Regions from separate parts of the Streptomyces sp. NPDC006140 genome, predicted to be linked through region 1. Evidence: riboswitches for the same ligand, from Rfam matches in the RefSeq annotation. Region 1 holds a riboswitch; the other holds the start of a gene.
The links. A riboswitch is a leader RNA that binds a small molecule or an ion and turns the genes downstream of it on or off. The one in region 1 is predicted to bind ZMP and ZTP.
Positions count from the first base shown of each region.

Region 2: another riboswitch for ZMP and ZTP. It lies ahead of ABZ386_RS39940 (glycine hydroxymethyltransferase); the one in region 1 lies ahead of ABZ386_RS02690 (bifunctional 5,10-methylenetetrahydrofolate dehydrogenase/5,10-methenyltetrahydrofolate cyclohydrolase).

Region 1 is NZ_JBEXTS010000001.1:558,147-573,399, forward strand. Features, by position in the region: gene ABZ386_RS02655 (class I SAM-dependent methyltransferase) at 1-309, opposite strand, end outside; gene ABZ386_RS02660 (MFS transporter) at 477-2,219, opposite strand; gene ABZ386_RS02665 (MFS transporter) at 2,410-3,846, shown strand; partial or broken gene ABZ386_RS02670 (class I SAM-dependent methyltransferase) at 4,070-4,807, shown strand; gene ABZ386_RS02675 (response regulator transcription factor) at 4,814-5,431, opposite strand; gene ABZ386_RS02680 (hypothetical protein) at 5,428-6,642, opposite strand; gene ABZ386_RS02685 (histidine kinase) at 6,677-8,095, opposite strand; gene ABZ386_RS02690 (bifunctional 5,10-methylenetetrahydrofolate dehydrogenase/5,10-methenyltetrahydrofolate cyclohydrolase) at 8,272-9,138, opposite strand; ZMP/ZTP riboswitch at 9,161-9,246, opposite strand; gene ABZ386_RS02695 (helix-turn-helix domain-containing protein) at 9,318-9,689, opposite strand; gene ABZ386_RS02700 (DUF4440 domain-containing protein) at 9,780-10,961, shown strand; gene ABZ386_RS02705 (DUF4440 domain-containing protein) at 11,013-11,363, shown strand; gene ABZ386_RS02710 (MaoC/PaaZ C-terminal domain-containing protein) at 11,655-12,512, shown strand; gene ABZ386_RS02715 (Zn-dependent alcohol dehydrogenase) at 12,545-13,621, shown strand; gene ABZ386_RS02720 (3-oxoacyl-ACP reductase) at 13,632-14,573, shown strand; gene ABZ386_RS02725 (hypothetical protein) at 14,678-14,842, opposite strand; gene ABZ386_RS02730 (hypothetical protein) at 14,940-15,253, opposite strand, start outside.
Region 2 is NZ_JBEXTS010000026.1:48,325-63,577, reverse strand. Features, by position in the region: gene ABZ386_RS40000 (GMC oxidoreductase) at 1-157, shown strand, start outside; gene ABZ386_RS39995 (glycine betaine/L-proline ABC transporter ATP-binding protein) at 190-1,260, shown strand; gene ABZ386_RS39990 (ABC transporter permease subunit) at 1,260-3,209, shown strand; gene ABZ386_RS39985 (ABC transporter substrate-binding protein) at 3,211-4,167, shown strand; gene ABZ386_RS39980 (isocitrate lyase/phosphoenolpyruvate mutase family protein) at 4,174-4,890, opposite strand; gene ABZ386_RS39975 (carboxymuconolactone decarboxylase family protein) at 4,887-5,333, opposite strand; gene ABZ386_RS39970 (carboxymuconolactone decarboxylase family protein) at 5,330-5,833, opposite strand; gene ABZ386_RS39965 (PLP-dependent aminotransferase family protein) at 5,881-7,272, shown strand; gene ABZ386_RS39960 (hypothetical protein) at 7,349-8,194, opposite strand; gene ABZ386_RS39955 (hypothetical protein) at 8,658-9,122, shown strand; gene ABZ386_RS39950 (hypothetical protein) at 9,877-10,233, shown strand; gene ABZ386_RS39945 (glutathionylspermidine synthase family protein) at 10,249-11,430, shown strand; ZMP/ZTP riboswitch at 11,527-11,612, shown strand; gene ABZ386_RS39940 (glycine hydroxymethyltransferase) at 11,612-13,093, shown strand; gene ABZ386_RS39935 (hypothetical protein) at 13,107-13,706, opposite strand; gene trpS (tryptophan--tRNA ligase) at 13,992-15,005, shown strand; gene ABZ386_RS39925 (2'-5' RNA ligase family protein) at 15,147-15,253, shown strand, end outside.

The DNA of each region.
Region 1 (15,253 bases):
CGTGGGCAGCGTGTCCATCAGGCCGATCTCGGGGTCGACCGTCTCGGGGTCGTGGTACTCCCAGCCGGGCTGCTGCTCCTCGCTGCCGCGGTGGTGGTCGACGGTGAGGGCGCTGACCCCGGCCGCGCGGGCGGCGTCGGCGAGCAGGATCGTGGACCGGCCGCAGTACGTGCCGACCTCCAGCAGGGGCAGCCCCAGCCGGCCGGCCTCCACCGCCGCCGCGTACAGGGCGAGGCCCTCGGCCGTGGGCATGAACCCCTTCGCCGCCTCGAACGCGGCCAGGATCTCGGGCTTCGGGGCCGCGGGCATGGGGTTCCTTCCGGTCGTACGACACTCCGGGCGCCCATGGTGCCTCACCCCCTGCCCGCGCGGGACAGGGGGTGGGGCGGTGGTGGGTCGGGGCGATGTGGAGCCTGCCCGTCCGGGGCGGACCCGTCCTCCCGGACCCGCCCGCGGGGTGCCGTGCGGGGTGCCGTTCAGGGCGCGGCGACCGTCCGGCCCGGCAGCGACAGGTCCAGGTCGACGGGCCGGTCGTCGCCCGCGTGGCTCGCGGACGAGGCGAGCGGTTCGTGGCCCGCCGCCCGCACCGCCACGACGTAGGAGCCCTGGGCGGGGACGCCGAGCGCGTAGCCGCCGTCCTCGGCGGAGAGCGTCGCCCCGGCCTGGCGGCCCCGGCGGTCGATCAGCGTGACCCTGGCCCGGGCGACCGGGGAGCCGTCGGCGGCCAGCACCCGGCCCCGGAAGCCGCGCAGCACCTGCTCGGCCCGCTCCAGCGCCGCGTCCTCCTCGCTGCCGGCACGCAGCTGCGGCTTGCCCGAGGGGCGGCGGCCCGGCAGGAACAGCGCCAGGAGCAGGCCCACGGCGACCGCGCCGGTCGCGATCAGGAAGGAGACCCGGAAGCCGTGCATGGTCGGGATCTCGACGCCGCCGACGGTGTGGGCGGTGTTGGCCAGCACCATGCCGATCACGGCGCTCGACACCGACGTGCCGATGGAGCGCATCAGCGTGTTGAGGCCGTTGGCCGCGCCGGTCTCCGACGCCGGGACCGCGCCCACGATCAGCGCGGGCAACGAGGAGTAGGCGAGGCCGATGCCCGCGCCCAGCAGGACCGAGATGACCAGGCTCTGCCACGGGGCGCTCATCAGGCCGAGGCCGGCGCCGTAGCCGATCGCGATGATCAGCAGGCCGAGGATCAGGGTGACCTTGGGGCCGTACTTCGCGGACAGCCGGGCGTAGACGGGCGCGGTGAACATCATCGTCAGGCCGAGCGGCGCGACGAGCAGACCCGCGACGACCATCGACTGGCCGAGGCCGTAGCCGGTGGACTTCGGCAGCTGGAGCAGCTGGGGCAGGACCAGGGAGACGACGTAGAAGGAGACGCCGACCATGATCGAGGCGAGGTTGGTGAAGAGCACGGCCGGGCGGGCCGTGGTGCGCAGGTCGACCAGCGGGGCCTTCACGCGCAGTTCCATCACGCCCCACAGCACGAGCACGACCGCCGACGCGGCGAACAGGCCGAGCGTGGTGCCGGAGGCCCAGCCCCAGTCGCTGCCCTTGGTGATCGGCAGCAGGAACAGCACGAGGCCGGCGGAGAGGCCGAGCGCGCCCGGCAGGTCGAAGGAGCCCTCGGCGCGCATCGGGGACTCCGGTACGACGAGGAGGGTGAGGGCGATCGAGAGCGCGCCGAGTCCGGCGGCGCCGTAGAACAGGGCGTGCCAGTCGCTGTGCTGGGCGACCAGCGCGGCGGCGGGCAGGGCGAGGCCGCCGCCGACGCCTATGGAGGAGCTCATCAGGGCCATCGCCGAGCCGAGCTTCTCGCGGGGCAGCATGTCGCGCATCAGGCCGATGCCGAGCGGGATCGCGCCCATCGCGAAGCCCTGGAGCGTGCGGCCGGTGATCATGAGCAGCAGGTCGCTGGTGAGCGCGCTGACGAGGGCGCCGGCCACCATCACCGAGAGGCTCAGGATCAGCATGCGGCGCTTGCCGTAGAGGTCGCCGAGGCGGCCCATGATCGGGGTGGCCACCGCACCCGAGAGGAGGGTCGAGGTCAGGACCCAGGTGGCGTTGCTGGGGGCGGTGTCCAGCAGTTGGGGCAGATCCTTGATGACCGGGACGAGCAGGGTCTGCATCACCGCGACAACGATGCCCGCGAAGGCGAGCACCGGGACCACGGCCCCGCTCGCTCTGCCGGCGGGACGGTCTGTCGTCGTCTGCGTCATTGAGAGAGGCCTCCAGGCCGGGGGGTCGGGCGTGCACGGTTACGTGGGGTGCGAACCTTGTATGCGCAGGCAACTATTCCGTTGCTTTGGCACTCTAACGAAATCTTGACCTCCTCTTGGGACGGGAGGCCGGATCCGCCGTGGCCCTAGGTCGAAATCCCGATGCCAGGAGCATGGAGTGGTTGAGAGCATGACACCCATGCTCGAAGCCGCCGCAACGACCCGTACGCCCCGCCGGGCCGCGCCGCCCACCTGGCTCGTGATCGCGCTCACCTGCGCCGGGCAGTTCCTCGTCGTGCTGGACGTGTCCGTCGTCAACGTGGCACTGCCGTCGATGCGGACCGGGCTCCAGCTGAGCGAGCAGGGCCTGCAGTGGGTCGTGAACGCCTACGCCATCGCCTTCGCCGGGTTCATGCTGCTCGGCGGGCGGGCCGGGGACCTCTACGGCCGCAAGCGGATGTTCCTCGTCGGGCTGGGCCTGTTCACCCTCGCCTCCCTGGCCGGCGGGCTGGCCCTGGACGGCTGGCAGCTGCTGGCCGCGCGGGCCGCGCAGGGACTGGGCGCGGCGGTGCTGGCGCCCTCGACGCTGACGATCCTCACTGCCTCGGTGCCGGAGGGCGCCGCCCGGGCCCGGGCCATAGGGACCTGGACGGCGGTCGGGGCCGGCGGCGGCGCGGCGGGCGGCCTGGTCGGCGGGCTGCTGGTGGAGACGCTGTCCTGGCGGTGGGTGCTGCTGATCAACGTGCCCGTGGGTGCCGTGGTGCTGTGCGCGGCCGCCTGGTTCCTCACCGAGGGCCGGGAGCGGGACGGGCGGCGGCTCGACCTGCCCGGCGCGCTGCTCGTCACGGCCGGGCTCGGCACCCTGGCCTACGGCATCTCCCGGACGGAGGCAGCGGGCTGGACGGCACCGGACGCGCTGCTCCCGCTGCTCGCCGGGCTGTTGCTGATCGGGCTGTTCCTCGCGGTGGAGGCCCGCACGGCGAGCCCGCTGATGCCGCTCGGGCTGCTGCGCCTGCGCGCGGTCTCCTCGGCGAACACGGCGATGTTCCTGTGCGGCTCCGCGATGTTCTGCATGTGGTTCTTCATGACCCTCTACGCCCAGAACGTCCTCGGCTACACCCCGCTGGAGGCCGGCCTCGCCCTGGTCCCGAGCTCCCTCGCCGTCATCCTCGGCTCCAAGCTCGCGCCCCGGCTCATGCGGGGGGCCGGGCCGCGCACCGTGGCGGTGCTGGGGACGCTGGTCGCCGTGGCCGGCTTCGCCTGGCAGTCCACGATGACCGCGGACGGCTCCTACGCGACGGCCATCCTGATCCCCGGCGTCCTGATGATGCTCGGCGCGGGCCTGGCGGCGACACCGCTCGCCTCCCTCGCCACGTCCGGCGCGCCCGCCGGAGAGGCCGGGCTGGTGTCCGGCCTCGTCAACACCTCCCGCACGATGGGCGGTTCACTGGGCCTGGCGGTCCTCTCCACCCTGGCGGCGGCCCGGTCGGCGGGGAGCACGACGCCGCAGGCCCTGACGGAGGGCTACGCGTCGGCGTTCCGGGTGGGGGCCGCGGTGCTGGCGGCGGGGGTGCTGCTGATGTGGGTCTGGCTGCCCCGGGAGGCGGGCGCACGACAGGACCGCTGACGGGGAAAAGAGTGCCCGTCGCGTGGCCCGGAACAGCCCCGTGACGGCCTCTGGGCGGTGCGCCAGGGGTATTTCGGGGCAGGGGCGGTGTGGTCCCTCCGGCCGGTGCCGCCCAGGGTGCGCGGCGGGCCGTAAAACCCCTCCGCCCATGCCTGCCCACCCCCTCTGACCTGGCCTTTCGATCGTTCTCGCCCTACCGTTGGCGGTCGCGGAAGGGGGCCGGATGGACCGGAACATACGCACTGTCGACGACGTACTCGCCCTGCTCGACGGGCTCTTCGCACCCGAGGCCGACCGATGGTCCGAGCGGGGAGCCGGCTGGTGGGACGGCTTCTACGCCGACCGCTCCCGGCCGGTGCCGTTCTTCGTGGCGAAGCCGGACGAGAGCCTGGTGAGGCAGGTGGAGAGCGGACTGATCACCGGGCGACGCGCGCTCGACCTCGGGTGCGGCCCGGGGCGGAACGCGCTGTACCTGGCGGCGCGGGGCTTCGAGGTCGACGCGGTCGACCTGTCCTCGACGGCCGTCGACTGGGCCCGCGACCGGGCCCTGGAAGCCGGGGTGAAGGGCGTGCGGTTCCACTGCGGGGACGCCTTCGCGCTCGCCGGCACGGAACTCACCGGGCCCTACGACCTCGTGTACGACTCGGGCTGCTTCCACCACCTGCCGCCGCACCGGCGGGTCAGCTACCTGGCGCTGCTGGAGCGACTCCTGGCCCCCGGGGGCCTGTTCGGCCTGACGTGTTTCGCGGCCGGGGCCGACGGAATGGGATCGGAGCTGTCCGACGCCGACTTCTACCGCGAGGGCGCGGGGCTGCGCGGCGGGCTGGCCTACCCGCCCGAGGCGCTGCGGCAGATCTTCTCCGCACTGACCGAGGTCGAACTGCGGCGGATGCGCGACGAGCCGGAGGAGTCGGAGTACTTCGGGGAGCCCTTCCTGTGGGCGGCTTTGTTCCGGCGGAGCCGGGGCTCACAGCCAGCCCTGGCGGCGGGCCTCGCGGAGGGCCTCCATGCGGTTGCGGGTGCCGGTCTTGCCGATGGCGGCGGAGAGGTAGTTGCGGACGGTGGACTCCGAGAGGTGCAGCCGGGCGGCGATGTCGGCGACGGTCGCGCCGTCCGCTGACGCCTTGAGCGCATCGCTCTCGCGGGCGGTGAGGGGACTGGGACCGGCGCTGAGCGCGGCGGCGGCCAGGGCGGGGTCGACCACGGTCTCACCGGCCAGGACACGGCGGATGGCGGCGGCGAGTTCCTCGACGGGGCCGTCCTTCACCAGGAAGCCGGTGGCCCCCGCCTCCATCGCCCGGCGGAGGTAGCCGGGGCGGCCGAAGGTCGTGAGGATCAGCACCCGGCACTCGGGCAGCCGGGCGCGCAGCTCGGCGGCGGCGTCCAGGCCGCTGCGGCCCGGGAGTTCGATGTCGAGCAGGGCGACGTTCGGGCGGTGCGCGAGCGCCGCGTCCAGGATCGCGTCACCGGCCGCCACCTGGGCGACGACCTCGATGTCGTCCTCCATCCCGAGCAGCAGCGCGAGCGCCCCGCGCATCATGCCCTGGTCCTCTGCGAGCAGCACGCGGACGGGTCTGTCGGTCACGGGGCCAGGGCAGGGCGGGGCGCGCCGAGCAGCGACGCCAGCGTCTCGGTGAAGGACGTCGCCGAGTGGTCGGCGTGCTCGCGGATGCGCGCGGCGACGGCGTCGGCTCCGCCGCCCTCCACCAGGTGGACGATCCGGTCCAGGTCCTGCCCGTACCCCTCCTGGGTGGACAGATAGAAGTCCGTCGCGTCGTACGCCATGTGGAAGACGTGCTTCTTCACATCGCTCAGCGTCAGGTAGTCGTCGTGCGTCTTCGGCGTCGGCTCGGGCGCGCCGACGCTCACCGCCGGGGTGCCGGCGCCCCACGCGTTGACCGCCAGGTGGTAGGTGTCGGTGATGACGAGCCGGTAGCGGGGGAGGACCCCCAGCAGATCGCCGATGGTGTGCTCCCCCGGCCGCTGCGCGATGTGCCCGACCGCGGCCGGGACGTCCCGGTCGAACCAGGGCAGCCACTCCAGCGGGGCGCCCAGCCGGTCGGACAGGCCCTGGCAGAAGCCCGGCAGCCAGTCGGGGACCGGCGTACGGGCGCCGAGGAACACGCCGATCGCACCGCCCTCGGGGACCGACCGGGACCACGCCGTGGCCGGGAGGTGGCCGAGGTCGCCCGGGCGGGACAGCAGCGCCGCGTCGGAACCGAAGTAGTCGGTCGCACGGTCCTTGCGGAGGTGCGCGATCTTGGCCGCCGAGAGCGGGTCCCGCACCCACATCCGGTGACTGCGCGTCACCAGGCGGGAGAACAGCGGCCCGTACTCCTTGTCCTCGTAGTCGGACTGCGTGTTGTGCAGGATGGTCCCGCCGTAGCTGAGGGTCCGGGCGAGGAGTTCGTCCGGCTGGTCCGCCAGCAGCATGGTCCGCTGCAGCAGGCCCCGGGCGGCGTTCCGGTCGGCGGCGAAGCCGAAGTCGAGCAGGCGGTTCGTCGCGTCCTGCGCCAGGTAGTGCCGGGTGTGCAGGAAGTCGCCCCAGAAGACGACGGCGTCGTGGTCGCGGAGCGAGTCGAGGTGCTCGGTCAGCGGCAGGAAGCGGAACGGCAGGCGGGTGCCGCGCGCGCACTCCCGCAGGGGTACGGTCTCCGGCGTGTGCAGCGTGTACCAGTTGGCGTCGAGCCCGCCGCCCATCCGCCGCCGCAGGGACTCGAAGGCCAAGTCGACGGTCAGCATGCCGGTGTTGCGGTACCCGATGTTCGGCGCGGTGATGACGGCGACGCGTGCCATGTGCTCCATTTCCCCTGGCTGTCGTCGGCTTCCCCTAGGGCCTGTCGCCCTGACCGGTGCCGGCGCCGCCGACGTGTGACGCGGACCGTCGGCCAACGTACACGCCGGCGTCGTCGTGCGGACGTTCCGCCCCCTCCGGCCGGGCATCGGCCGCGTCCAGGGGGAGTTCGGCCGTCACCGCGAACCCGCCCCGGGCCCGCGGACCGGCCGCCAGCGAGCCGCCCGCCACCGCAAGCCGCTCCGCCAGCCCGACCAGCCCTGTACCACCGGTGGCTGCCCGGCCTCCGGTGCCCGCCCCGGCCCCGGCGACGGCCCCGCCCTCGGCGACGGCCCCGTCCTCGGCGACGGCCCCGCCCCCGCCGACCGCCCCGCCCCCGTCGTCCGCCACGGTCAGCCGTACCCGCTCCCCGGCGCCCGTCAGCGTGATCTCGCAGCGGTTCGCCCCGCTGTGGCGGACGACGTTGGTGACCGCCTCCCGCACCACCCAGCCCAGCAGCGCCTCCGTCTGCGGACCGGGCGGGGGGTCCGAGCGGCTGACGACGAGCGTGATGCCCGCCGCCGTCAGTGCCGAGTGCGCCCGGTCGAGTTCGGCGGCGAGGCTGCCCTGCCGGTAGCCGGTCACCGCCTCCCGGATCTCCGTCAGGGCCTGGCGGCCCACGGCCTCGATGTCCGTGATCTGGGCCAGCGCCGCGTCCAGGTCCCGGGCGGCCAGCCGGCGGGCCGCCTCCGACTTCACGACGATCACCGACATCGTGTGCCCGAGCAGATCGTGCAGGTCGCGGGAGAACCGCAGCCGTTCCTTCTCGACCGCCCGGCGGGCCAGCGCCTCCCGCGCGGCGCGCAACTCGCGCACCGCCTCGGACAGCCGCATGATCGCGGCCGTCACCATCGTCGAGATCCAGGTGGCGTACGCGATGTCGAGGCCGCCCCAGCCGTCGTGGAAGCAGGCCACCGCGCCCGCCAGCACCGCCACCGCCGTCCCCGCCGGCCGCAGGTGCGACAGACGCAGGGCCGCGCCCGTCGCGAGCCCCAGCAGGGGGAAGAACAGCAGCCAGTTGTCGCCGTAGCCGGCGGCGAGGGCGCACGTCACGGCCGTCAGCAGCGCGAGCGCCACCCGGGTGGAACGGGCCTCGCGCTTCTCCTTGTGGAACGAGCGCAGCGCCACGTAGATGTAGAGCGAGTTGAAGGCCAGCAGGCCCAGGCCGCCGATCCACGGGTTGGGCGTGCGGCCCTGGACGAGGTTGGAGCACGCGCCCATCCCCAGCAGCAGCCACGGCAGCAGGGTGACGCCGCTGGGCGGCGGGCCGGGGTGCTCACCCGCCCGCTGCGCGGCTCGCCACTCGGCCTTCAGGCGCTCCTTGTTCGCCGCGTAGTGGCGCTGCCGCTCCCGGCCCTCGCGGGCGGCCGACCGTAGCGCCTCGACGCGGCACCGGACCTCGTGTCTCCAGGACATGTCCCGCCTCCGATCAGAGGTGCGCCGTGCAGCGGCGGTACGAAGCACGGCGTACGAACCAGTTCACGGCAGCGACGCTACGGACCGGCCGGGCCCGTCCGGCAGATGCGCTTGTACGGAATCCGGCAGGACAAATGTCATCGCCCGATCACCCCCACCGCCTCCTCCATGAGGCGTCAGTGGTGCCGCATCCCGAGCTGGTTCGCGGCGGCTTCCACGGTCTGCGCGAGCAGGACGGCAATGGTCATCGGCCCGACGCCGCCGGGAACCGGAGTGATCAGACCGGCTCGGGTGAGGGCGGTGTCGAAGTCCACGTCGCCGACGTTGCCCGGGTTGTAGCCGGCGTCGATCACCACCGCGCCGGGCTTGATGTCCTCACCGCGGATCAGCCGGGGCCGTCCCACGGCTGCCACCACGACGTCCGCCTCCCGGACGATCGCCGGCAGGTCCGTCGTCCGCGAGTGGCAGTACGTCACCGTTGCGTCCCTGGCAAGCAGCAGCATCCCGGCCGGTTTGCCCAGAATCGCGCTGCGACCCACCACAACGGCGTGCTTGCCGGCGAGTTCGACATCGTAGGCATCCAGCAACCGCATGATCCCGCCCGGAGTGCAGGACACGAAGCCCGGCAGCGCGAAGCTCATCGCGGCGAAGGAACGCATCGTGACCCCGTCGACATCCTTCTCCGGAGCGATGGCCTCGAACGCCGCTCGCTCGTCGATGTGCGGGCCACAAGGATGTTGGAGCAGGATGCCGTGCACGTCCGGATCGCCGGACAGGTCAGCCATGGTGTCGATCAGCTCGGCGGTCGTGGTGGTGGCGGGCAGACCTATATGCCGGGACCGGATGCCTGCCTTCGCGCACCGCGCTCGTTTCATGCGAACGTATGTGGCCGACGCGGGGTCCTCTCCCACCAGCACCGTCGCCAGACAGGGACTGGTCCCCGTGCGTCGTGAGATCTCCGCCGCCTTGGCAGCAGCCTCTTCGACGATGCGTTTGGCGAGGCTGGTGCCATCCATGAGCTGGGCCGTCTGAGTCGCGGACATCGTTGCCCTCCAGGCGTTGCTGACCACTCGCCCAGGCGCACGGCAACGACGTCTCGTCAGACCGCTCCCCGGTGGTGCTCCACCTCAGCGCCAGTCACGGCCCACGCTGAACTGTAGTGGACACAGCATGCTCACACCGATCAGCGTCCTCGGTCAGGAGCACACCGAGACTGCCCTTTTCAGGGCTTCGGGTGGGTGGTGTGGCTGTGTCGGTGGGCGTAGTCGCTGGTGTGTTCTTCGGCCCAGTTCTGCAGGTGTTGCAGTGCTGCGGTGGCGCCGCGGGCGAGGTCGGTCAGGGCGTACTGCACCGTCGGCGGGCGGTCGGCGTGCACGGTGCGGGTGATCAGTCCGCCGGCTTCGAGGTCGCGCAGGGTCTGCGCGAGCATCTTGTCGCTGACGCCGCCGGCCCGCCGGCGCAGTTCGGACCAGCGTTGCGGGCCCTCCATGAGATCCACCAGGACCAGGGTGGCCCACCGGGCGGTGACCAGGTCGAACAGCTGCCTGCTGGGGCAGGCCGGATTACGGACGTTGCCTCGCGTGCTTTCCTGCACGTGCTCACCTCACCCAAAGGTATGTACTTCCCAGGAGAAAGTAACTCAGCCAGAGTGAGGGAGCCAACCACTGATCGTCAAGGAGTACTTGTGGTAACCGACGATGCCGTGACCCGTGCCGCGAACACCGTGACGGTGCTCGGCGGCCCCACCGCGCTGATCCGCCTGGCCGGCTGGACGCTGCTGACCGACCCGACCTTCGACGCCGCCGGCACCGAGCACCAGGACGGCCCGGTCATGGTGCGCAAGACCGCCGACCCGGCGCTGAAGCCCGGCGAACTGCCCGCTCTCGACGCCGCCCTGGTCAGCCACACCGGGCATCAGGACAACCTCGACACCGCCGGGCGTACGGTGGCCTCCGCTGCCTCAAAGGTGTTCACCACCGTCGTCGGCGCCAAGGATCTCGGGGGTGCGGCCGTCGGCCTGGAGCCCTGGCAGACCCGGACCCTGTCGAAGCCGGGTCGCACGCCGCTGAACATCACCGCGGTCCCCGCCCGCCACGGTCCGGTCGGCACCGAGGACATCACCGGTCCGGTCACCGGCTTCCTCCTGCACACCGACGACGGCTCGGCACCGAGCGTGTACGTCTCCGGTGACACCGTCGACCTGGACGCGATGAGCGCCCTGGCCGACCGGTACCGCATCGACGTGGCGCTGCTGCACCTGGGCGCGGCCGGCTTCGAGGCATTCGGGGACATACGACTGTCGCTGACCGCGACCCAGGCCGTCGAGGCCCGCCGCCTGCTCGGCGACCCCCTCGTGGTGGCCGTGCATGCCGAGGGCTGGGCGCACTACACCGAAGACCGCAGCCACGTCCAGCAGACCTTCGACGCCGCCGGCGTCCCGCTGCACTGGCCCACCCCCGGCGAGCCCATCACCCTGCCGGACCCGTCCGCAACGAAGGAAAGCAAAGGAAAGAACATGACACCGGAAGTCGTGCACGAGCGCTTCGCGCAGTACCTCAAGGACCAGGATCTCGACGGACTGGGTTCCCTGTTCGACGAAGACGCCATGTTCGTACCGGGACCGGGACAGCGGCCGGTCTACGGCAGGGAAAGCATCAAGGAAGCGCTGAAGCCCTACCTCGCCTCGCCCAGCACCATGGAGGTGGTGGCCACGTCGGTCCATCAGAACGGCGACCTGGCGATGGTCCAGCCGTCCTGGCGGATCACGAGCGAGAGCGGAACCGTGGAAGGAAAGGCGGTCGAGGTGATGAGGAGGACGAGCGAGGGGGACTGGGTCTACATCATCGACAACCCCTACGGCGTCTGACACGCCGGCCCGCCCGTCCGCTACGAAGAAACGAAAAGAAACGGAAAGAACATGACACCGGAAGTCGTGCACGAGCGCTTCGCGCAGTACCTCAAGGACCAGGATCTCGACGGACTGGGTTCCCTGTTCGACGAAGACGCCATGTTCGTACCGGGACCGGAACAGCAGCCGGTCTACGGCAGAGAAGGCATCAAGGAAGCGCTGAAGCCCTACCTCGCCGCGCCCGGCACCTTTGAGATGGGGGCCGCGTCGGTCCATCAGAACGGCGACCTGGCGATGGTCCAGGTGCCCTGGCGGATCACGAGCGAGGGCGGCGTCGTGGAAGGAAAGTCGGTCGAGGTGATGAGGAGGACGACCGAGGGGGACTGGATCTACGTCATCGAAAACCCCTACGGCGTCTGATCCTCGTCATCCCGGCATCACCGTCGGGCGACGGAACCTCGTCACGGCAGCGGCGGCCGTATCGACTTTCTCGATGCGGCCGCCGCTTGCTTTCCGGCGTCGGTGACACGGTCCTGATCCGGTGTGGGCAGTCATCTGACACGGCGTCAGGAGCCTTCACAAGTGCGGGGGGCTGGGCTATACAGAGGCGCAGGACTGGAACGCGTTCCAGTTCGGTCCCAGACGGCCTCGGTGCGGCCGACGGTGCGGACGGCCGTACCGAGGTCTTCCCCCACGGCGATCAGGAGCCCCATGCCCATCGACGCAGCCAAGGCGCTCGCCGCCGAACCCCGGACCGGCGAGATCTCCTGGGACCACAAGGACGTGCAGCTCTACCACCTCGGCATCGGCGCCGGCACTCCCGCCACCGACCCCGACGAGCTGCGCTACACCCTGGAGTCCCGGCTGCACGTCCTGCCGAGTTTCGCCACCGTCGCGGGCGCCGGAAAACCCGGGGTGACCGGCGGGCTGGCCATGCCCGGCATCGACGTCGACCTCGCCCGGGTCCTGCACGGCGGGCAGAGCCTGCGGATCCACCGCCCCCTCCCGGCCGAGGGCCGTGCGAGGGCCACCGGGCGCATCGCTGCCGTGTACGACAAGGGCAAGGCGGCCGTCCTCGTCATGCGCACCGACGTGGCCGACACCGACGGGCCGCTGTGGACCAGTGACGCGCAGATCTACGTACGGGGAGAGGGCGGCTGGGGCGGCGACCGGGGGCCGTCCGGCCGGCTCGACCCGCCCGCCGGCGACCCGGACCGGACCGTCGAGCGGCCCGTCCGCGAGGACCAGGCCCTGCTCTACCGCCTCTCCGGCGACTGGAACCCGCTGCACGCCGACCCGGAGTTCGCCAAGGTCGCCGGTTTCGAGCGGCCCATTCTGCACGGCCTGTGCACCTACGGCATGACCCTCAAGGCGGTCGTCGACACGCTGCTCGGCGGGGACGTGACCCGGGTGCGCTCGTACGCCACGCGGTTCGCCGGGGTCGTGTACCCGGGGGAGACGCTGCGCGTGCGCATGTGGCGGCTCGACGGCGAGGTCCGGGTGGCCGTGAGCGCCGTGGAGCGGCAGGACGCGCCCGTCCTCGCCGACACCGTCGTCGAACACACCTGAGTCCCGCAACGCCGTACTAGGGGAGCCGCACCATGCGCGCAGCCGTACTGCACGAGATCGGCCAGGACAAGCTGGAGGTCCTCGACGACGTCGAGGCGGTGGGCTTCGGCCCCGGCAGGGTGCGCATCCGGGTGCGCGCCACGGGGCTGTGCCACTCCGACCTGTCCGCGATGAGCGGGGTGCTGCCGCAGCCCGCGCCGTTCGTGCCCGGGCACGAGGGCGCGGGGGAGATCCTCGAGGTCGGCGAGGGCGTGGACCACCTGAAGGCCGGCGACCGGGTCATCGTCTGCTGGCTGCCCGCCTGCGGTGCCTGTCCCGCCTGCAAGCGCGGCCAGACGGAGCTGTGCCTCGCCGGGTTCATGAACGCGGGCACCCCCAACTTCAAGCGCCCCGGCGGGGACCTCTTCGGTTTCGCCGGCACCGGCACCTTCGCCGAGGAGGTCGTCGTCGACGCCGGGTGCGCGGTGCCCATACCCGACGACGTGCCCTTCGACATCGCCGCCCTCATCGGCTGCGGCGTGACGACCGGACTGGGCGCCGCGCTCAACACGGCGGATCTGGACGCCGGTTCGTCGGTGGCGGTCATCGGCTGCGGGGGCGTCGGCGTCTCCGTGATCCAGGGCGCCCGGCTGCGGGGGGCCGCCGAGATCGTCGCCGTGGACCCGGTCGCCTCCCGGCGCGAGGCGGCCGTCCGCTTCGGCGCCACCCGGGCCGTCTCGCCCGACGAACTGCCCGACGCCAAACAGCAGATCACCGGCGGCGAGGGCTTCGACCACGTCTTCGAGGTCGTCGGCAAGTCGGCCACGGCACGCACCGCCTACGACACCACCCGGCGCGGCGGCACCCTCGTCGTGGTCGGCGCCGGAGCCATGGACGACTTCCTCCAGCTCAACATGTTCGAGCTGTTCTTCGACGAGAAGCGGATCCTGCCGTCCATGTACGGCGGCGGTGACGTCCTGCGCTCCTACGAACGCACCATCGCCCTATGGCGCGCGGGCCGCGTCGACCTGGCGGGCCTGATCACCCACCGGGTCCCGTTCACCGACGTCAACGAGGCCCTGGACCAGATGCGGACCGGGACCGCCCTGCGCACCTGCATCGAGATGTGAGGACCACGCCATGCCGCTTCCGCTCCAGGGACTGGCCGCGATCGTCACGGGCGCGGGCCGCGGGATCGGCCGGGCCGAGGCGCTGGAACTCGCCCGGCTCGGCGCCGCCGTGGTCGTCAACGACCAGGGGCGGCCCGGCCGGGACGGCACGGGCGAGACCTCCGCCGGTCCGGCCGATCGGGTCGCCGCCGAGATCCGGGCCGCCGGCGGTGCCGCCCTCGCGCACACCGGGGACGTCTCCGACTTCCAGCAGGCGCGCGAGCTCGTCGAGCTGGCCGTCGCCGAGTTCGGCAAACTCGACATCCTCGTCAACAACGCGGGCATCCTGCGCGACCGCATGGTGTTCTCGATGGCCGAGGAGGAGTGGGACGCCGTGCTCCGCATACATCTCAAGGGGCACTTCAACACCACCCGGTTCGCCGCCGCGCACTGGCGTGAGCGGTCCAAGCGGGCCGGGGCGCCGGTGTTCGGGCGGATCGTGAACACCTCCTCGGAGGCGTTCCTCGCCGGATCCGCCGGACAGCCCAACTACGCCGCCGCCAAGGGCGGGATCGTCGGCCTCACCACCTCCACCGCCCTCGCCCTCGGCAAGTACGGCGTGACGGCCAACGCCATCTGCCCGCGCGCCCGCACCCGGATGACCGAGGACGTCTTCGCGGGCGTCGAACAGCCCTCCGGAGGCGGCCTCGACCCGCTCGCCCCCGAGCACGTCGCCCCCCTGGTCGGCTATCTGGCCTCGCCCGCCGCGGCCCGGGTGACCGGGCAGCTCCTGGTGGTGCACGGCGGCATGGTGGCCGTCGTCGAACGGCCCCGGGTCGCCGCCAAGTTCGACAGCAAGCAGGACACCTTCACGTACGACGAACTGGACGCGGTCCTCGGGCCGTACTACGCGGACCGGCCGGCCGGGGAGACGTTCGCGGCGGCGGAGGTGCTCGGGCTGAAACGCGGGTGAGGGAATGGGGACGCCCCAGGGAATGGGGACGACCCCAGGACAGGAACGGCCCCTCCCGCCGTGTGGTGGGAGGGGCCGTTCGCGCGTCGGTGACTGGCGTGCCGTCAGGCCGCAGTCACGGCTTGCTCGGTCTCCGCCACCGGCTTGCGGTGGCGTCCGCGCGGAGCCGTCTCGCAGTCCTGCGTGGAGACCTCGCCACGGTGCCGGCCGTGGCCGGCGGAGATCTCCTGGACGTCATTGCGCGGCTGGTTCGTGCTGGCGTCGCTCATCGGATGGAATTCACCCCGTCAACATGATCTTTCTTACAGCCGGGCGAGTCTAACCGGCACCCCGCACCCCGGATCCAGGCGGCCACGACAACCGGCACTAGTTCGTTACAAGGCGTCCCAACGGCGCTTGCTGCAACGGGACCGGGCGCGCGGCCGAGGGGGCCGGGGACGGCCCGGCACCGGCCGGCGAGGCGGCCTCCGACGGGTGCCCGGAGTGGCCCGGACCCGGAGGTACCGGTTCCGGCGGATGCCCCGAGGGCGCCGTCCCCCCGGGGTGTGCGCCCGTCTCCGGAGACGGTGGCGCGGCGCCGGGCTCCGGCAACACGGCGCCGGGCTCCGGCAGCACGGCCCCGGGTTCGGGAGGCGGTGACGCGGCGCCAGGCTCCGGCAGCACGACGCCAGGCTCCGACG
Region 2 (15,253 bases), on a different contig from region 1:
GGCCGTCGTCGACCCCGAGCTGCGCATCCGCGGCCTCGAAGGCATCCGCATCGCCGACGCCTCCGTGTTCCCCACCATGACCACGGTGAACCCGATGATCGGCGTGCTCATGGTCGGGGAGAAGGCCGCCGAGCTGATCGGTGGTGGTGCCAAGTGACCGCGACCCTCGAACCCCCGACGGAGCAGACCATGGACACCACCCCCGTCTTCTCGGTGGAGGGCCTGTGGAAGGTGTTCGGCCCCAAGGCCGACCGCGTCCCGGCCGACCCCGAACTCACCGCCCTCGACGCCGCCGAGCTGCGCGCCCGCACCGGCTGCACCGCAGCCGTCCGGGACGTCAGCTTCGACGTGCGCAAGGGCGAGGTCTTCGTCGTCATGGGCCTGTCCGGCTCCGGCAAGTCCACGCTCGTGCGCTGTCTGACCCGGCTGATCGAGCCGACCGCCGGCACCATCGCCATCGACGGCGAGGACGTCCGCGCCATGGACCGCTCCCGGCTGCGCGAACTGCGCCGCCACCGCGCCGCGATGGTCTTCCAGCACTTCGGCCTGCTGCCGCACCGCACGGTCCTCGACAACGTCGCCTACGGCCTGGAGATCCAGGGCATGGGCAAGGCCGAGCGGCGCGAACGGGCCGCCGAGGTCGTCGCCAAGGTCGGCCTTGAGGGCATGGAGCACCGCCGCCCCGGCCAGCTCTCCGGCGGCCAGCGCCAGCGCGTGGGCCTCGCCCGGGCCCTCGCCGTCGACCCCCAGGTCCTGCTGTTCGACGAGCCGTTCAGCGCGCTCGACCCGCTGATCCGGCGCGACATGCAGGAGGAGGTCGTCCGGCTGCACCGCGAGGAGGGCCGCACGATGGTCTTCATCACCCACGACCTCCAGGAGGCCCTCAGGCTGGGCGACCGCATCGCCCTGATGCGTGACGGCCGGGTCGTGCAGCTCGGCACGCCCGAGGAGATCGTCGGCTCGCCCGCCGACGACTACGTCCGCGAGTTCGTCCGGGACGTCCCGCGCGAGCAGGTCATGACGGTCCGCACGGCCATGCGCCGCCCCTCGGCGGAGCTGGACGGCAGCGGACCGGCGGTCCGGCCCGACGCCACGGTCTCCGAGGCCATCGAGGCCGTCGCCCGCGCCGGCGCCCCCGCCCGGGTCGTGGACAAGGGCCGGTGCGTGGGCATGGTCGACTCCGACACCCTCCTCGGCGTCGTCGCCGGCACGGAGCACCCCGCCCCGCCGGGGACGGAGCAGCCCAGGGAGGCGGTGTGATGGCGACCATCACGGCGAACCCGCCCCGCATCGGCCTGCCCGGACTGCTGAAGAACCGGGCCGTCCAGAAGCTTCTCCTGCTCGCCGTCGCGGCAGCGATCCTCGTCCCCCTGGCCAACGCCCGCTGGGCCAGCGGCACCTGGCCGAGCGCGCTGACCGTCGACTTCTCCGAGCCGCTCGCCAAGGCCAGCGACTGGATCATCGACAACCGCGACAGCCACCCGCTGTTCCTGTACTTCTTCGGCCACGTCAGCAACGTCGTCGTCATCGCCGTCCGGGCCGTCTACCTCACCCTCCTGGCCGTCGGCTGGGCCGGTGTCACCGCCCTGGGCGCCCTGGTCGCCTGGCGGGTGGCCGGAGTGAAGCTGGCGCTCGGCACGGCCGTCGCGTTCCTCGCCTGCGGCCTGCTCGGCATGTGGGTGCCGACCATGCAGACCCTCGCCCTGATGGTCGTCGCGGTCCTCGCGTCGGTCGTGGTGGGCGCCCTGCTCGGGCTCGCCGCCGGGCTGTCCGACCGCATGGACCGCGTTCTGCGACCGGTCCTGGACACCATGCAGGTGCTGCCCGCCTTCGCCTACCTGCTGCCGGTCGTCCTCGTCTTCGGCATCGGCGTCCCCGCGGCCGTCCTGGCCACCGTCATCTACGCCGCCCCGCCCATGGCACGCCTCACCGCGCTCGGCCTGCGCGGCGCCGACAAGGAAGTGCTGGAGGCCGTCGAATCGCTCGGCTCCACCGCACGCCAGCGGCTGCTGACCGCCCGCATCCCGCTGGCCCGCAAGGAACTCCTCCTCGGCGTCAACCAGACGATCATGATGGCGCTGTCCATGGCCGTCATCGCCGCCGTCATCGGCGCGGGCGGCCTCGGTGACCGCGTCTACCAGGCCCTGGCCTCGGTCGACGTCGGCGCCGCGCTCGCCGCCGGCATCCCGATCGTGCTGCTGGCCGTCGTCCTGGACCGCGTCACCGGCGCGGCGGGCGAGAAGCTCGGCGCCGCACCGGAGCCCCGCGGCCGGCTCGGCCGGCTGCTCGCCCTGGCCGGGGTCGTCGCCGTGGCGGTCGCCGGACGGCTCGCGGGCCGCCTCGACTGGCCCGACACCTGGGTCGTGGGCATCGCCGAGCCCGTCAACCGCGCCGTCGACTGGATGACCGCGCACCTGTACTCCGGCGTCCCCGTCATCGGCGGCACCGCCGACTGGGCGGGCCACTTCACCACCTGGGTCCTCGACCCGGTCCGCGACGGCCTGCAGGGGCTGCCCTGGTGGTCCCTGCTGCTCATCGTCGCCGCCCTGGCCTGGGTGATCGGCACCTGGCGCACCGCGCTCACCGCCGTCCTCGCCATGGCCGCGATCGGCGTCCTCGGCGTCTGGAAGCCGTCGCTGGACACCCTCTCCCAGGTCCTCGCGGCCGTCGCCGTCACCCTCGTCGTCGGCTTCGCCGTCGGTATCGCCGCGGCCCGCAGCGACCGCCTGGAACGGGCACTGCGCCCCGTCCTCGACGTCTTCCAGACGATGCCGCAGTTCGTGTACCTGATCCCGGTCGTCGCCCTGTTCGGCGTCGGCCGCGCCCCGGCCGTCGCGGCCGCGATCGTCTACGCGCTGCCGGCCGTCGTCCGCATCACCACCCAGGGCCTGCGCCAGGTCGACCCGGCCGCGCTGGAGGCGTCCGGCTCGCTCGGCGCGACCAGCTGGCAGCAACTGCGGCAGGTCCAGCTGCCACTGGCCCGCCCCGCCCTGCTGCTCGCCGTCAACCAGGGTCTCGTCCTGGTCCTCGCCGTCGTCGTCATCGGCGGCCTGGTCGGCGGTGGCGCGCTCGGCTACGACGTCGTCTTCGGCCTCGCCCAGGGCGACCTGGCGACCGGTCTGGTGGCCGGCGTGGCGATCGTCTGCCTCGGCCTGATGCTCGACCGGGTGACCCAGCCCACCGAACGCCGCGCGAAGAAGGGAGCGTGACATGCGAGTCCGTACGACCGCCGCGGTCGCCGCGGTGAGCTCCCTGGCGCTGCTCACCGGCTGCGGCGCCGCCGACATGACCAAGCAGGCCTCGCCCTTCGCGGGCGCCCAGGGCGCCAAGACCGTGACCCTGTCCGTGCAGTCCTGGGTGGGCGCCCAGGCCAACGTGGCCGTCGCCCAGTACCTGCTGGAGCACGAGCTGGGCTACCGCGTCGACACCGTCCAGGTCGACGAGGTGCCCGCCTGGGACGCCCTCAGCCAGGGCCGCGTCGACGCGATCCTGGAGGACTGGGGCCACCCCGAGCAGGAGAAGCGGTACGTCGACGACAAGAAGACGATCGCCCGGGGCGGCGGACTCGGCGTCACCGGCCACATCGGCTGGTTCGTGCCGACGTACCTCGCCAAGAAGTACCCCGACATCACGAATTGGAAGAACCTCAACAAGTACTCCCACCTGTTCCGCACCCCCGAGAGCGGCAGCAAGGGCCAGCTGATGGACGGTTCGCCGTCCTACGTCACCAACGACAAGGCGCTGGTGAAGAACCTGAAGCTGGACTACCAGGTGGTGTTCGCGGGCTCCGAGGCGGCGCAGATCACGCAGATCAAGCAGTTCGCCAAGGAGAAGAAGCCCTTCCTCACCTACTGGTACGCGCCGCAGTGGCTCTTCAAGAAGGTCCCGATGACCGAGGTGAAGCTGCCGCCGTACAAGGAGGGCTGCGACGCCGACCCGGAGAAGGTCGCCTGCGCCTATCCGCACACGCCGCTGCAGAAGTACCTGAACTCGGGCTTCGCGAAGAACGGCGGCAAGGCGGCGGCCTTCCTGAGGAAGTTCCAGTGGACGACCGAGGACCAGAACGAGGTCTCCCTGATGATCGCCGAGCAGAAGATGACGCCGGAGGACGCGGCGAAGAAGTGGGTGGACAGCCACAAGTCCACCTGGAAGAAGTGGCTGTCCTGACGTCCTTTAGGCCAGCCGGTCGGCGATCTCCCGCAGGGCCCGGGCGGCCCGCCGCTGGAGTCCCGGCCCGAAGGTGATCCGGGTGGCCCCTCGCGCGCCGAGTTCGGCGGGCGAGGGGCCCTCGTCGACCAGGGCCCCGACGTTGATCGGCCCCTGGATCCCGGCCCGCAGCAGCGGCAGCACGTCCGGCGGGGCGCCGATCGGGTAGACGCAGTCGGCCCCCGCGGCGACGTACAGCGCGGCCCGCTCGATGGCCCGCTCCGGGTCGACGACCCCGCGGGCGAAGGTGTCCACGCGCGCGTTGACGAAGAGCCGATCACCCGCCGCCTCCCGCACGTCGGCCAGCCATGCGGCGTGCGCGTGCGGGTCCTTGAGTACCCCGCCCGCCGAGTCCTCAAGGTTGCAGCCCACCGCCCCCGCCTCCAGCAGCCGCTCCACCAGCTCCTTCGGCGCGAGCCCGTATCCGCCCTCCACGTCCGCCGACACGGGCACGTCGACGGCCCCGGTGATCCGGGCGACCGCGGCGAACATCTCGTCGGCCGGGACCTGCCCGTCCTCGTACCCGAGACAGGCGGCGACGCCGGCGCTGGGCGTGGCGAGCGCCGGGAAGCCCGCCTCGGCGAACACCCGGGCACTGGCCGCGTCCCAGGGCCCGGGCAGGACGAGGGGATCCCCGGGCGCCCGGTGGTGGTGCAGGGCTCGGAACGTGTCGGCCTTGCTCATGGCGTGTGACCCCCCGGCGGAATACGGCGGGCGACCATCACCCGGTTCCAGTTGTTGATGGCGACGACCAGCCCGATCAGGTGCGCGAGCCGGACCTCGTCGAAGTGCTTCGCGGCCCGCTCGTACACCTCGTCCGGCACAAAGCCCTCGGTCAGCACGGTCACCGCCTCCGTCAGCGCGAGCGCCGCCCGCTCCCGCTCGTCGAAGACGTCCCCGGCCTCCTCCCAGGCCGCCAGCAGATCGAGCCGCTTCTCGCTCACGCCGTGCTCGCGGGCGATCGCGAGATGCATGTCGAGGCAGAACGCGCAGTGGTTGAGCTGCGAGGCGCGGATCACCACGAGTTCGGCCAGGGCCGGGTCGCCGAGGCCCTGCTTGGCGGTGGCGCTCAGGGCGGACATGGCCCGGGCGACCCCGGGGTCCAGCAGCCGGGTCCGGGCCGTCACTTGTACTGGCCCGGCTGGTAGTGCCCCGGCGTCATCCGGCAGGTCACGCCGAACCGGTTCCAGGCGTTGATCGTCGCGATCGCGGCGATGAGCTGCGCCAGCTCGGCCTCCTCGAAGTGCTTCGCGGCCTTCTCGTACACCTCGTCCGGCACGAAACCGTCCGTCAGGACCGTCACGGCCTCCGTCAGCTCCAGGGCCGCCAGCTCCTTCGCGGTGTAGAAGTGCCGCGACTCCTCCCAGGCGCTGAGCTGCACGATCCGCTCGACGCTCTCGCCCGCCGCGAGGGTGTCCTTGGTGTGCATGTCGATGCAGAAGGCGCAGTGGTTGAGCTGCGAGGCGCGGATCTTCACCAGCTCGTACAGCTTGTGGTCGAGGCCCTGCCGGGCGGCGATCTCCAGTCGGACCATCGCCTTGTAGACCTCGGGCGCGTGCTTGGCCCAGTCCAGGCGGGCGGGCTCCTCGGGGGCGTACTCCACGGTCTTCTCTTCGCTGATCGTCATGGACTCGACCCTAGGAAGAAAGCAGCCCAGGGGTATGGTCCATTTCCATGGCGAAACCCTGGGCCACTTTCGGTGTCGACCTGCATCTGGAACCGGCCGGCCCCGGACTGCGCCGGGGCCTGACCGACGCCCTGCGCGAAGCGGTCCGCTCCGGCCGGCTCGCCCCCGGCACCCGGCTGCCCTCCTCCCGCGCGCTCGCCGCCGACCTGGGCATCGCCCGCAACACGGTCGCCGACGCCTACGCCGACCTGGCCGCCGAGGGCTGGCTCACGGCCCGGCAGGGCTCGGGGACCCGGGTCGCCGAGCGCGAGGTCGTCCCGCCCAGCGGCACGGCACCCCACCCCCGGGCCCGCACCCGCCCCGCTTACGACCTGCGCCCCGGCAGCCCCGACCTCGCGTCCTTCCCGCGCGCCGAGTGGCTCAAGGCGGCCCGCCGCGCCCTCCACACCGCCCCCCACCACGCGCTGGACTACGGCGACGACCCCCGCGGCCGCCCCGAGCTGCGGACCGCGCTCGCCGGTTACCTCTCCCGGGCCCGGGGCGTCCGCGCCGACCCCGAACGGATCGTGGTGTGCTCCGGGTTCGCCCACGGCCTGAAGCTGCTCGGCACGGTCCTGCGGGAACGCGGGGCACGGACGGTCGCGGTCGAGTCGTACGGCCTCGGCACGCACGGCAGGCTCCTGACCGCGTCCGGCCTGGACCTCGCCCCGCTGCCCTTCGACGGGCTGGGCACGGACCCGGGCGGTCTGTCCGCCGCCGACGCGGTCCTGCTCACCCCCGCCCACCAGTTCCCCATGGGCGTGCCCCTGCACCGCGACCGCCGCGCGGCCGTCGTGGACTGGGCGCGGCGCACCGGCGGGCTGGTGCTGGAGGACGACTACGACGGCGAGTTCCGCTACGACCGGCAGCCCGTCGGCGCGCTCCAGGGCCTGGACCCCGACCGGGTGGTCTACCTGGGCACCGCGAGCAAATCCCTCGCGCCCGGGCTGCGGCTGGGCTGGATGGTGCTGCCGCCGGACCTGACCCAGCAGGTCGCCGAGGCCAAGGGCGGTGTCGACACCTGCGGGGTGCTGGACCAGCTGACCCTGGCCGAGTTCCTCACGTCCGGCGCCTACGACCGGCACGTCCGCGCGGCCCGCCTGCGCTACCGGCGCCGCCGGGACGCCCTGGTCGCCGCCGTCGCGGCCCGGGCCCCTGAGGCCCGCGTCACCGGCATCGCGGCCGGCCTGCACGTCCTGCTGCGGCTGCCGCCCGGCACCGAGGAGTCGGTGGTCCAGGCCGCCCGCTGGCAGGGCCTCGCGGTCCACGGACTCACCCGCTACCGGCGCCCGGGCGCGCTCGCCGAACCGGTCGACGCCCTGGTCGTCGGCTACGGCACACCACCGGACCACGCCTGGTCGGGGGCGCTGGACGCGCTGTGCGCGGTACTGCCCGGATAATCGCGGGACTTCGCCGCCGGAATACCGCGGCATGCCACTCCGCCCCTTGCGATGACAAGCCGGGACGGACGTCCGGTCACTTCCGCGCGACCACGCCGTCCGCCGCCTCGACCGGCGCCTCCCCGAACCGCGACAGCGCCAGCGCCCCGGCCACCGCCACCGCGAAACCGAGCAGCGCCAGCCATCCCAGCCCCGGCCGCGTCCGGTCCCCGAGCCACACCACGCCGATCAGCGCGGGCGCGACCGTCTCCCCGAGCACCAGCCCGGCGGTCGCCGTGGTGACCGCCCCGCGCTGGAGGGCGGAGGTCAGCAGCAGGAACGCGGCCCCGCCGCCGAGCAGCAGCGCGAACGCCGCCGGGTTCGTGAAGAGCACGGTCGGCGTGAGCCCGTCGATGAGCCGCACCCCCACCTCCACCACCCCGAACCCCAGCCCCGCAGCCAACCCCAGCGCGAGCGCCCGCCCCCGCTCCGGCAGCCGCCCGCCCGCGACCCCGAGCAGCAGCACCCCGGCCACCGCGCCGACCAGCGCCCACCTCAGCCAGACCGGCCCGGCCCCGTCGCCCTCCGCCCCGGACGCCGGCCCCAGCAGCGCGAGCCCGGCGCACACCACCCCCACCGCCGCCCACTCGACCCGGCTCAGCCGCACCCCCAGCAGCCGCGCCGCGACCACGGCCGTCACCGCGAGACTCGCCGCCAGCGCCGCTCCGACGGCGTAGATCGGCACGGACCGCAGCGCGAGGATCTGCCACCCGAAACCGAGCCCGTCCAGCGCGAGCCCGGCCAGATACCGCCACTGCCGCAGCGCCCGCCACAACAGCGCCACGTCCCCGACCGGCCCGGTCGCGGCCGCCACCCGCGCGGCGATCGCCTGAAGCACCGTCGCCGTACCGAAGCAGACGGCGGCACCAAGGGCGCACAGCATCCCAAAGATCATAAATCGACAGTACGGTGAGGCCGGCAGACGGGGGGTTCGTGCGCCTCCGTTCTCACCGATCTCTAGGCTCATCCGTTTCCTCAGGCCCGTGGTGATGTGTTGCCCATGGGGGTGAGCCGGAAGCTGCCGCTCGGCGAAGGCGAGACGGCCCGCACTGCTTGTGCCCCTGGCCTGCTGCGTGCCGGGGCGGAGGAGAAGACAGGGGAGGTCCTCACCGCGGGGGTGCTGGCGCAGAGGGTGGGCTGGGCCGCTGATCTGGTGTGCGGCATTGCTGACGAGTTGCTGGCCGCGCACTGGAATGCCGCCGATGTGGACCTGCTGGCCTCGGGTGCGGACGCCGGGGGCCGGGCGCGTTCTGCGGTCGGCGAAGTGGCTGGCCGACCTGACCGCTGGGGTTCTCAGGACGTGGCCTGCCGATCCTGCGGAGCGCACTCCGGTTGAGTGGCAGGCCGTGCGCGAAGCCGTGGCCGGCGGCCGGGATCTGCCCTCCGCCCTGATCACGTCCCGCTCCCGTCAGGTGACCGCCTTCGTGCGCGTGCAGGGGCGGTTGCCTGCTGGTCTGTTCGATCTGGAGGCCGTGCCCCGCGCAGCGCGGATGCTGCTGCTGTCCGCCTGTGACGGGCAGCAGGCCACGATCGTGCGCGGGGATGATCCGCGCCGGGCGCTGCTGCGGCTGCAGCTGCCCTGCCGTCAAGCCCGGCGCAGCGGGCACACGACCGCGCTCGGGGTGGACTGGGGCCTGAACACCCTCCTCAGCGCAGGCGCGGCCCGCCTGCACGGCGACGGGCGCATCACGGCTCTCGGTGCCGGGGGCATGTTCCGGACGGCCGGTGGGCTGGCCAGAGTGCACCGGCTGCGCCGCAACGGTGAGCACCTGCACGCCGAGAACGGCCACTGCCGGCAACTCATCGGCTAGCGTGATCCACGTCGAGGACCTCCGCTCGATGGAAGCCCGCGGCATGGGACGCACCCTGAACACCCGCCTCTCCCGAGCCGTGCGCGGGCAGATCGTGGACCGGATGCCGTCCCGGCCCGGGACACCTCCCGCCACTGCCCCCGCTGCCTGGTCCCGCTGCGCCACCGCAAGGCCCCTGACCGGCCCACCAGCTGGAAATGGGCCGTTTGCCCCAACCCGGAGTGCGGCTGGCAGGGCGACCGCGACACCGGGGCGTGGCTGGGGGTGCCCCTCTGGAGGAGCATCGCCGCCCGCGGCCCGGCCCACCAGGCCAGACCGCCACCGACCGCGCCACGGGCACCATGGCCATCCGCTCGGTGGCGGACAAACTCGAAGCCACAGCCCTGGTCACTCCGGCCACGAAGACCAGCCGGGCCGACCGGTCCGAGACCGCCCCCACCCGGCGCCGCACCACACGCCCCGCGCCCAGGCGACGCAGGGCACTCCCCCGCTCGAGCGGGGGGACCCCCATCACGGGCCCAGGACGGCTGCCCCGCGCAGCCCACCGGCACCAGGGCGTGCCGACGACCAGCACACCCACCCGCCGACACCAGCCGCGCGGAGCAGCACTGGGCGCAGGATTCCACCTCCACGCCCATGCCTCCCCACACGGAAAACGATCCCGGAAACTCAAGCCCACTCAGGATCACTAAGCTGATCAGAGACGCTGTCCGCTCGGCAGTGCACACGGGGACACCCAGGGGGAGACACGGACATGGCGGAAACACGGCGACGACTGCGTTCGAGCACGGTGGTGCTGGGCGGCATGGGCGTCCTCGCGGCGGCCCTGTCCGCGTGCGGCTCCGACCCGGACCGCCGCTGTGTGGACCGGGACAGCTACGACTACATCAACGGCTACAAGATCGTCGCCGACCAGAACTGCACGTCGTCCTCCGGCTCCTCCACCGGCAAGTCCCGCAAGAAGACCGGCAAGACCAGGGCCATGGACGCCGACTGGTACTACGACGCCGACGTCAGCGGCGGCTACGCCGACCACGGCACCTTCAGCCGCAGCGAGGCCGTCGACCGGGGCGGCTTCGGCTGCTCCGGCTCCGGCAGCGGCGGCGGCTGACCGGGCCGTACGCAGATGGAACGCCGCACCGCGGAACCCCGCCCCGGCTGGCAGCAGACCGTCGAGGAACAGGGCCTGATCTACCCGCTCACCCGCTACCCCGACGACTCCCTGCGCCCCTACTGGGACGAGAGCGCGTACTACGTCTTCACCCTCCCGGAGATCGAGGCCCTGGAGGAGGTGGTCGAGGAACTCCACCGCATGTGCCTGGCGGCGGCCGAGCACATCGTCACCGAGGGCCGCTTCGCCGACCTCGGCATCACCGACCCCCGGGTGGCCCGGGCGGTCGCCGAGGCCTGGCACCGCCGCGCCGAACTCCCCTCCGTCTACGGCCGCTTCGACCTCCGCTACGACGGCACCGGCCCGGCCAAGCTCCTGGAGTACAACGCCGACACCCCCACCTCACTGGTCGAGGCCGCGTCCCCCCAGTGGTTCTGGATGGAGGAGCGCTTCCCCGGCGCCGACCAGTGGAACTCCCTCCACGAACGCCTCATCGACGCCTGGAAGAAGCAGTCCGCGCTCCTCCCGCCGGGCAGCCCCCTGTACTTCGCGTACTCCTCCGCCGACGAACTCGGCGAGGACATGATGACGGTCGCCTACCTCAAGGAGACCGCCGAACAGGCGGGCCTGGCCACCGACTGGATCGCCATGGAGGAGATCGGCTGGGACCGCCTCTCCGGCCGCTTCGTCGACAACCGCCTCCGCTTCATCCGCAGCATCTTCAAGCTCTACCCCTGGGAGTGGCTCACCACCGACCGCTTCGCCGACCACGTCCTGGACACCCTCGACAACGGCGGCGGCACGGGCTCCACCCTGTGGATAGAACCGGCCTGGAAGATGCTCCTCAGCAACAAGGCCCTCCTGGCGATCCTCTGGGAGCTCTACCCCGACCACCCGAACCTCCTCCCGGCCTACCTGGACGGCCCCCGGGACCTGCCCGCGAAGGGCTGGGTGGCGAAGCCCCTGCTGGGCCGAGAGGGTGCCGGCGTGACGATCCACGAGCCCGGCACGGAACCCGTCACCCGCGACGAACCCTGCTGCTACCAGCAACTCGCCCCCCTGCCCGACTTCGACGGCAACCGCGTGGTCCTGGGCGCGTGGGTGGTGGAGAACGAGTCGGCGGGCCTGGGCATCCGGGAATCGTCGGGCCTGATCACGGACGAGTACGCACGCTTCCTGCCCCACGTGATCCTTTAGAGGGGCTTGAGGGGAGTCGCCCACAAGGGGCGCGGGGAACTGCGCGACAAGCCACCTACCACCCGCACCCGGCAACGAACGGCACCCGGTAGGCTGACCGAGGGCCGTGACTGGCGCGCTGGGATGGACGAACCATCGGGGAGCGGCCCGGGAGACGAGAGCCGTGCGCCTGGGCCGTACCGTGAACGCTGAACGCAACGTCCGGAGGTCCCACATGCCAGCCGAGCCCCTCTCCACCGCTTCCACCGCCTACCGCGCCGCCCTCGACGTGATCCGCGCCGTCGAACCCCGCGTGGCGGACGCCATCGGCCAGGAGGTCGCCGACCAGCGCGAGATGCTCAAGCTGATCGCCTCCGAGAACTACGCCTCCCCGGCCACGCTGCTGGCGATGGGAAACTGGTTCAGCGACAAGTACGCCGAGGGCACCATCGGCCGCCGCTTCTACGCCGGCTGCCGCAACGTCGACACCGTCGAGTCCCTCGCCGCCGAGCACGCCAAGGAGCTCTTCGGCGCCCGCCACGCCTACGTCCAGCCGCACTCCGGCATCGACGCCAACCTCGTCGCCTTCTGGTCGGTCCTCGCCCAGCGCGTCGAGCTGCCCGCCCTGGAGAAGGCCGGCGTTCGCCAGGTCAACGACCTCTCCGAGGCCGACTGGGCGGAGCTGCGCCGCGCCTTCGGCAACCAGCGCATGCTCGGCATGTCCTTGGACGCCGGCGGCCACCTCACCCACGGCTTCCGCCCGAACATCTCCGGCAAGATGTTCGACCAGCGCTCCTACGGCACCGACCCGGCCACGGGCCTGATCGACTACGAGGCCCTGCGCACCTCCGCCCGTGGGTTCAAGCCGCTGATCATCGTCGCCGGCTACTCCGCGTACCCCCGTCTGGTGAACTTCCGGATCATGCGCGAGATCGCCGACGAGGTCGGCGCCACGCTCATGGTCGACATGGCGCACTTCGCGGGCCTGGTCGCGGGCAAGGTCCTCACCGGCGACTTCGACCCGGTCCCGCACGCCCAGATCGTGACGACCACCACCCACAAGTCCCTGCGCGGCCCGCGCGGCGGCATGGTCCTGTGCGACGACTCCCTGAAGGACCAGGTCGACCGCGGCTGCCCGATGGTCCTCGGCGGCCCGCTCCCGCACGTCATGGCCGCCAAGGCCGTCGCCCTCGCGGAGGCCCGCCAGGAGTCCTTCCGCGACTACGCCCAGCGCATCGTCGACAACTCCCGGGCGCTGGCCGAGGGCCTGATGCGCCGCGGCGCCACGCTGGTCACGGGCGGCACGGACAACCACCTGAACCTGATCGACGTCGCCTCCTCCTACGGCCTCACCGGCCGCCAGGCCGAGGCCGCCCTGCTCGAGTCGGGCATCGTCACCAACCGCAACGCCATCCCCGCCGACCCGAACGGCGCCTGGTACACCTCGGGCATCCGCATCGGCACGCCCGCGCTCACCACCCGCGGCCTGGGCACGGCGGAGATGGACGAGGTCGCGGGCCTGATCGACCGGGTCCTCACCACCACGGAACCGGGCACGACCAAGTCGGGCGCCCCCTCCAAGGCGGCCCACGTCCTCGACGGCAAGATCGCCGACGAGATCTCCCGCCGCGCCACCGACCTCGTGGCCGGTTTCCCGCTGTACCCGGAGATCGACCTGGGCTGACGCCCCGGGCTCGTCATTCGTCCAGGTCGATCAGCACCTGACGCGGCTCCTCCCGCGGCGGTCCGGCTTCCCGCCGGGCCGCCGCGCGGTGCATCAGCAGCGTGCCGCCCGCACCGGCCGCGAGCCCCAGCGCCCCCGCCGTCACCGCCCACCGGACGTCACCCCGTACGTCACCCCGCCCCGGACCGTCCAGGTCCGCGGCGGCGGCCGTGCTCCCGGCGGGCCCGCCGTCCCCGTCACCGAGCAGCCGCGCCCTGTCCAGCCGCTCGAAGACGGACCGGGGCGCCCGGTGCCAGCGGATGTCGTCGTCCTCCACGGCGGGCGTCGGATCCGACCGCACCCACGGGGTGCCGTCCTCGGCCACCACCAGCTGGTCCTGCCGCTCGACGGCCACGTCCCCGCCCGGCGGCCGGTTCGTGCTCGGCCACCCGCCGACCCCGGACAGCCCCCACACCACCGTGAGCCGCACCCGCGGGAAGTTCCCCTCCGCCCACTCCTCCGGAACCCGCTCCGTCCCGGTGTGCGTGGGCTCCAGCAGCTGCCACAGCCGGGCGAAGGCCGGCTCGCCGGAGCGCACCGCCGTCGTCCGCCCCGTACCACCCGCGATGACCATCGCCACGTCGGGCACGTCCCGCTCCCGCGCCGGGAGAGCCACGACGGCCGGCACGGCCGCGCACCCGGCCACCGCGCCCGCCACCGCCACCACCAGCGCGCCCCGCACCACCCAGCCTCGTGCCCGCAAGGGATCCCCCTCCCCGTCCGCAGTGCCCGAGCGCGGCCAGGGGCAGCCCCCCCCCTCCCGCGCCTCACCCCTTGTTACACCGCCGGAGCCGAACGGGATCCCGTCTGTTTCCAGCCCGTTCCGGATCGCCCCCCGGGACCTGAGAGAATGGTGAGCATGGCCTCTGACCGACCCCGCGTGCTCTCCGGCATCCAGCCCACCGCCGGTTCGTTCCACCTCGGCAACTACCTCGGCGCCGTCCGCCAGTGGGTGGCCCTGCAGGAGACCCACGACGCCTTCTACATGGTCGTCGACCTGCACGCGATCACCATCCCGCAGGACCCGAAGGACCTGCGCGCGAACACGCGCCTGGCCGCCGCCCAGCTCCTCGCCGCGGGTCTCGACCCGGACCGCTGCACGCTCTTCGTCCAGAGCCACGTCCCCGAGCACGCGCAGCTCGCCTGGATCATGAACTGCCTCACCGGCTTCGGCGAGGCCGGCCGGATGACCCAGTTCAAGGACAAGTCCGCCAAGCAGGGCGCCGAGCGCGCCTCGGTCGGCCTGTTCACGTACCCGATCCTCCAGGTCGCGGACATCCTGCTCTACCAGGCCCACGAGGTCCCGGTCGGCGAGGACCAGCGCCAGCACATCGAGCTCACCCGCGACCTCGCCACGCGCTTCAACGGCCGCTTCGGCGAGACCTTCACCCTCCCGAAGCCGTACATCCTCAAGGAAACGGCGAAGATCTACGACCTCCAGGACCCGTCGATCAAGATGAGCAAGTCGGCGTCCACGCCGAAGGGCCTCATCAACCTCCTCGACGAGCCGAAGGCCACCGCGAAGAAGGTCAAGAGCGCGGTCACCGACACGGACACGGTGATCCGCTACGACGCGGAGAACAAGCCCGGCGTGTCCAACCTCCTCACCATCCACTCCACGCTCACCGGCAAGCCGATCGCCGAGCTGGAGCGGGAGTACGAGGGCAAGATGTACGGCGCGCTCAAGACGGACCTCGCCGAGATCATGGTCGAGTTCGTGACGCCGTTCCGGGAGCGCACGCAGCAGTACCTGGACGACCCCGAGACGCTCGACTCGATCCTCGCCAAGGGCGCGGAGAAGGCCCGCGCGGTCGCCGCGGAGACCCTCGCCCAGGCGTACGACAGGGTCGGTTTCCTGCCCGCCAAGCACTGAACCCGCTCCCGCGCGCAGCCGTACCACCGCACAGCGCTGTACATCACTCCGGTTGCGCCTGCCTGTAACCGGGTCGTGGCCGTACAGTCGATAACCGGGTGGTCGTATCAGCGGCCCGCTAACTGAACGACAGGAGACGATGTGGGGACCGTAACGATCGGTGTCTCGATCGCGGTCCCGGAGCCTCACGGCAGCGAGCTCCAGCAGCTGCGCGCGGGCTTCGGCGACGCCGCGGCTCACGGCATCCC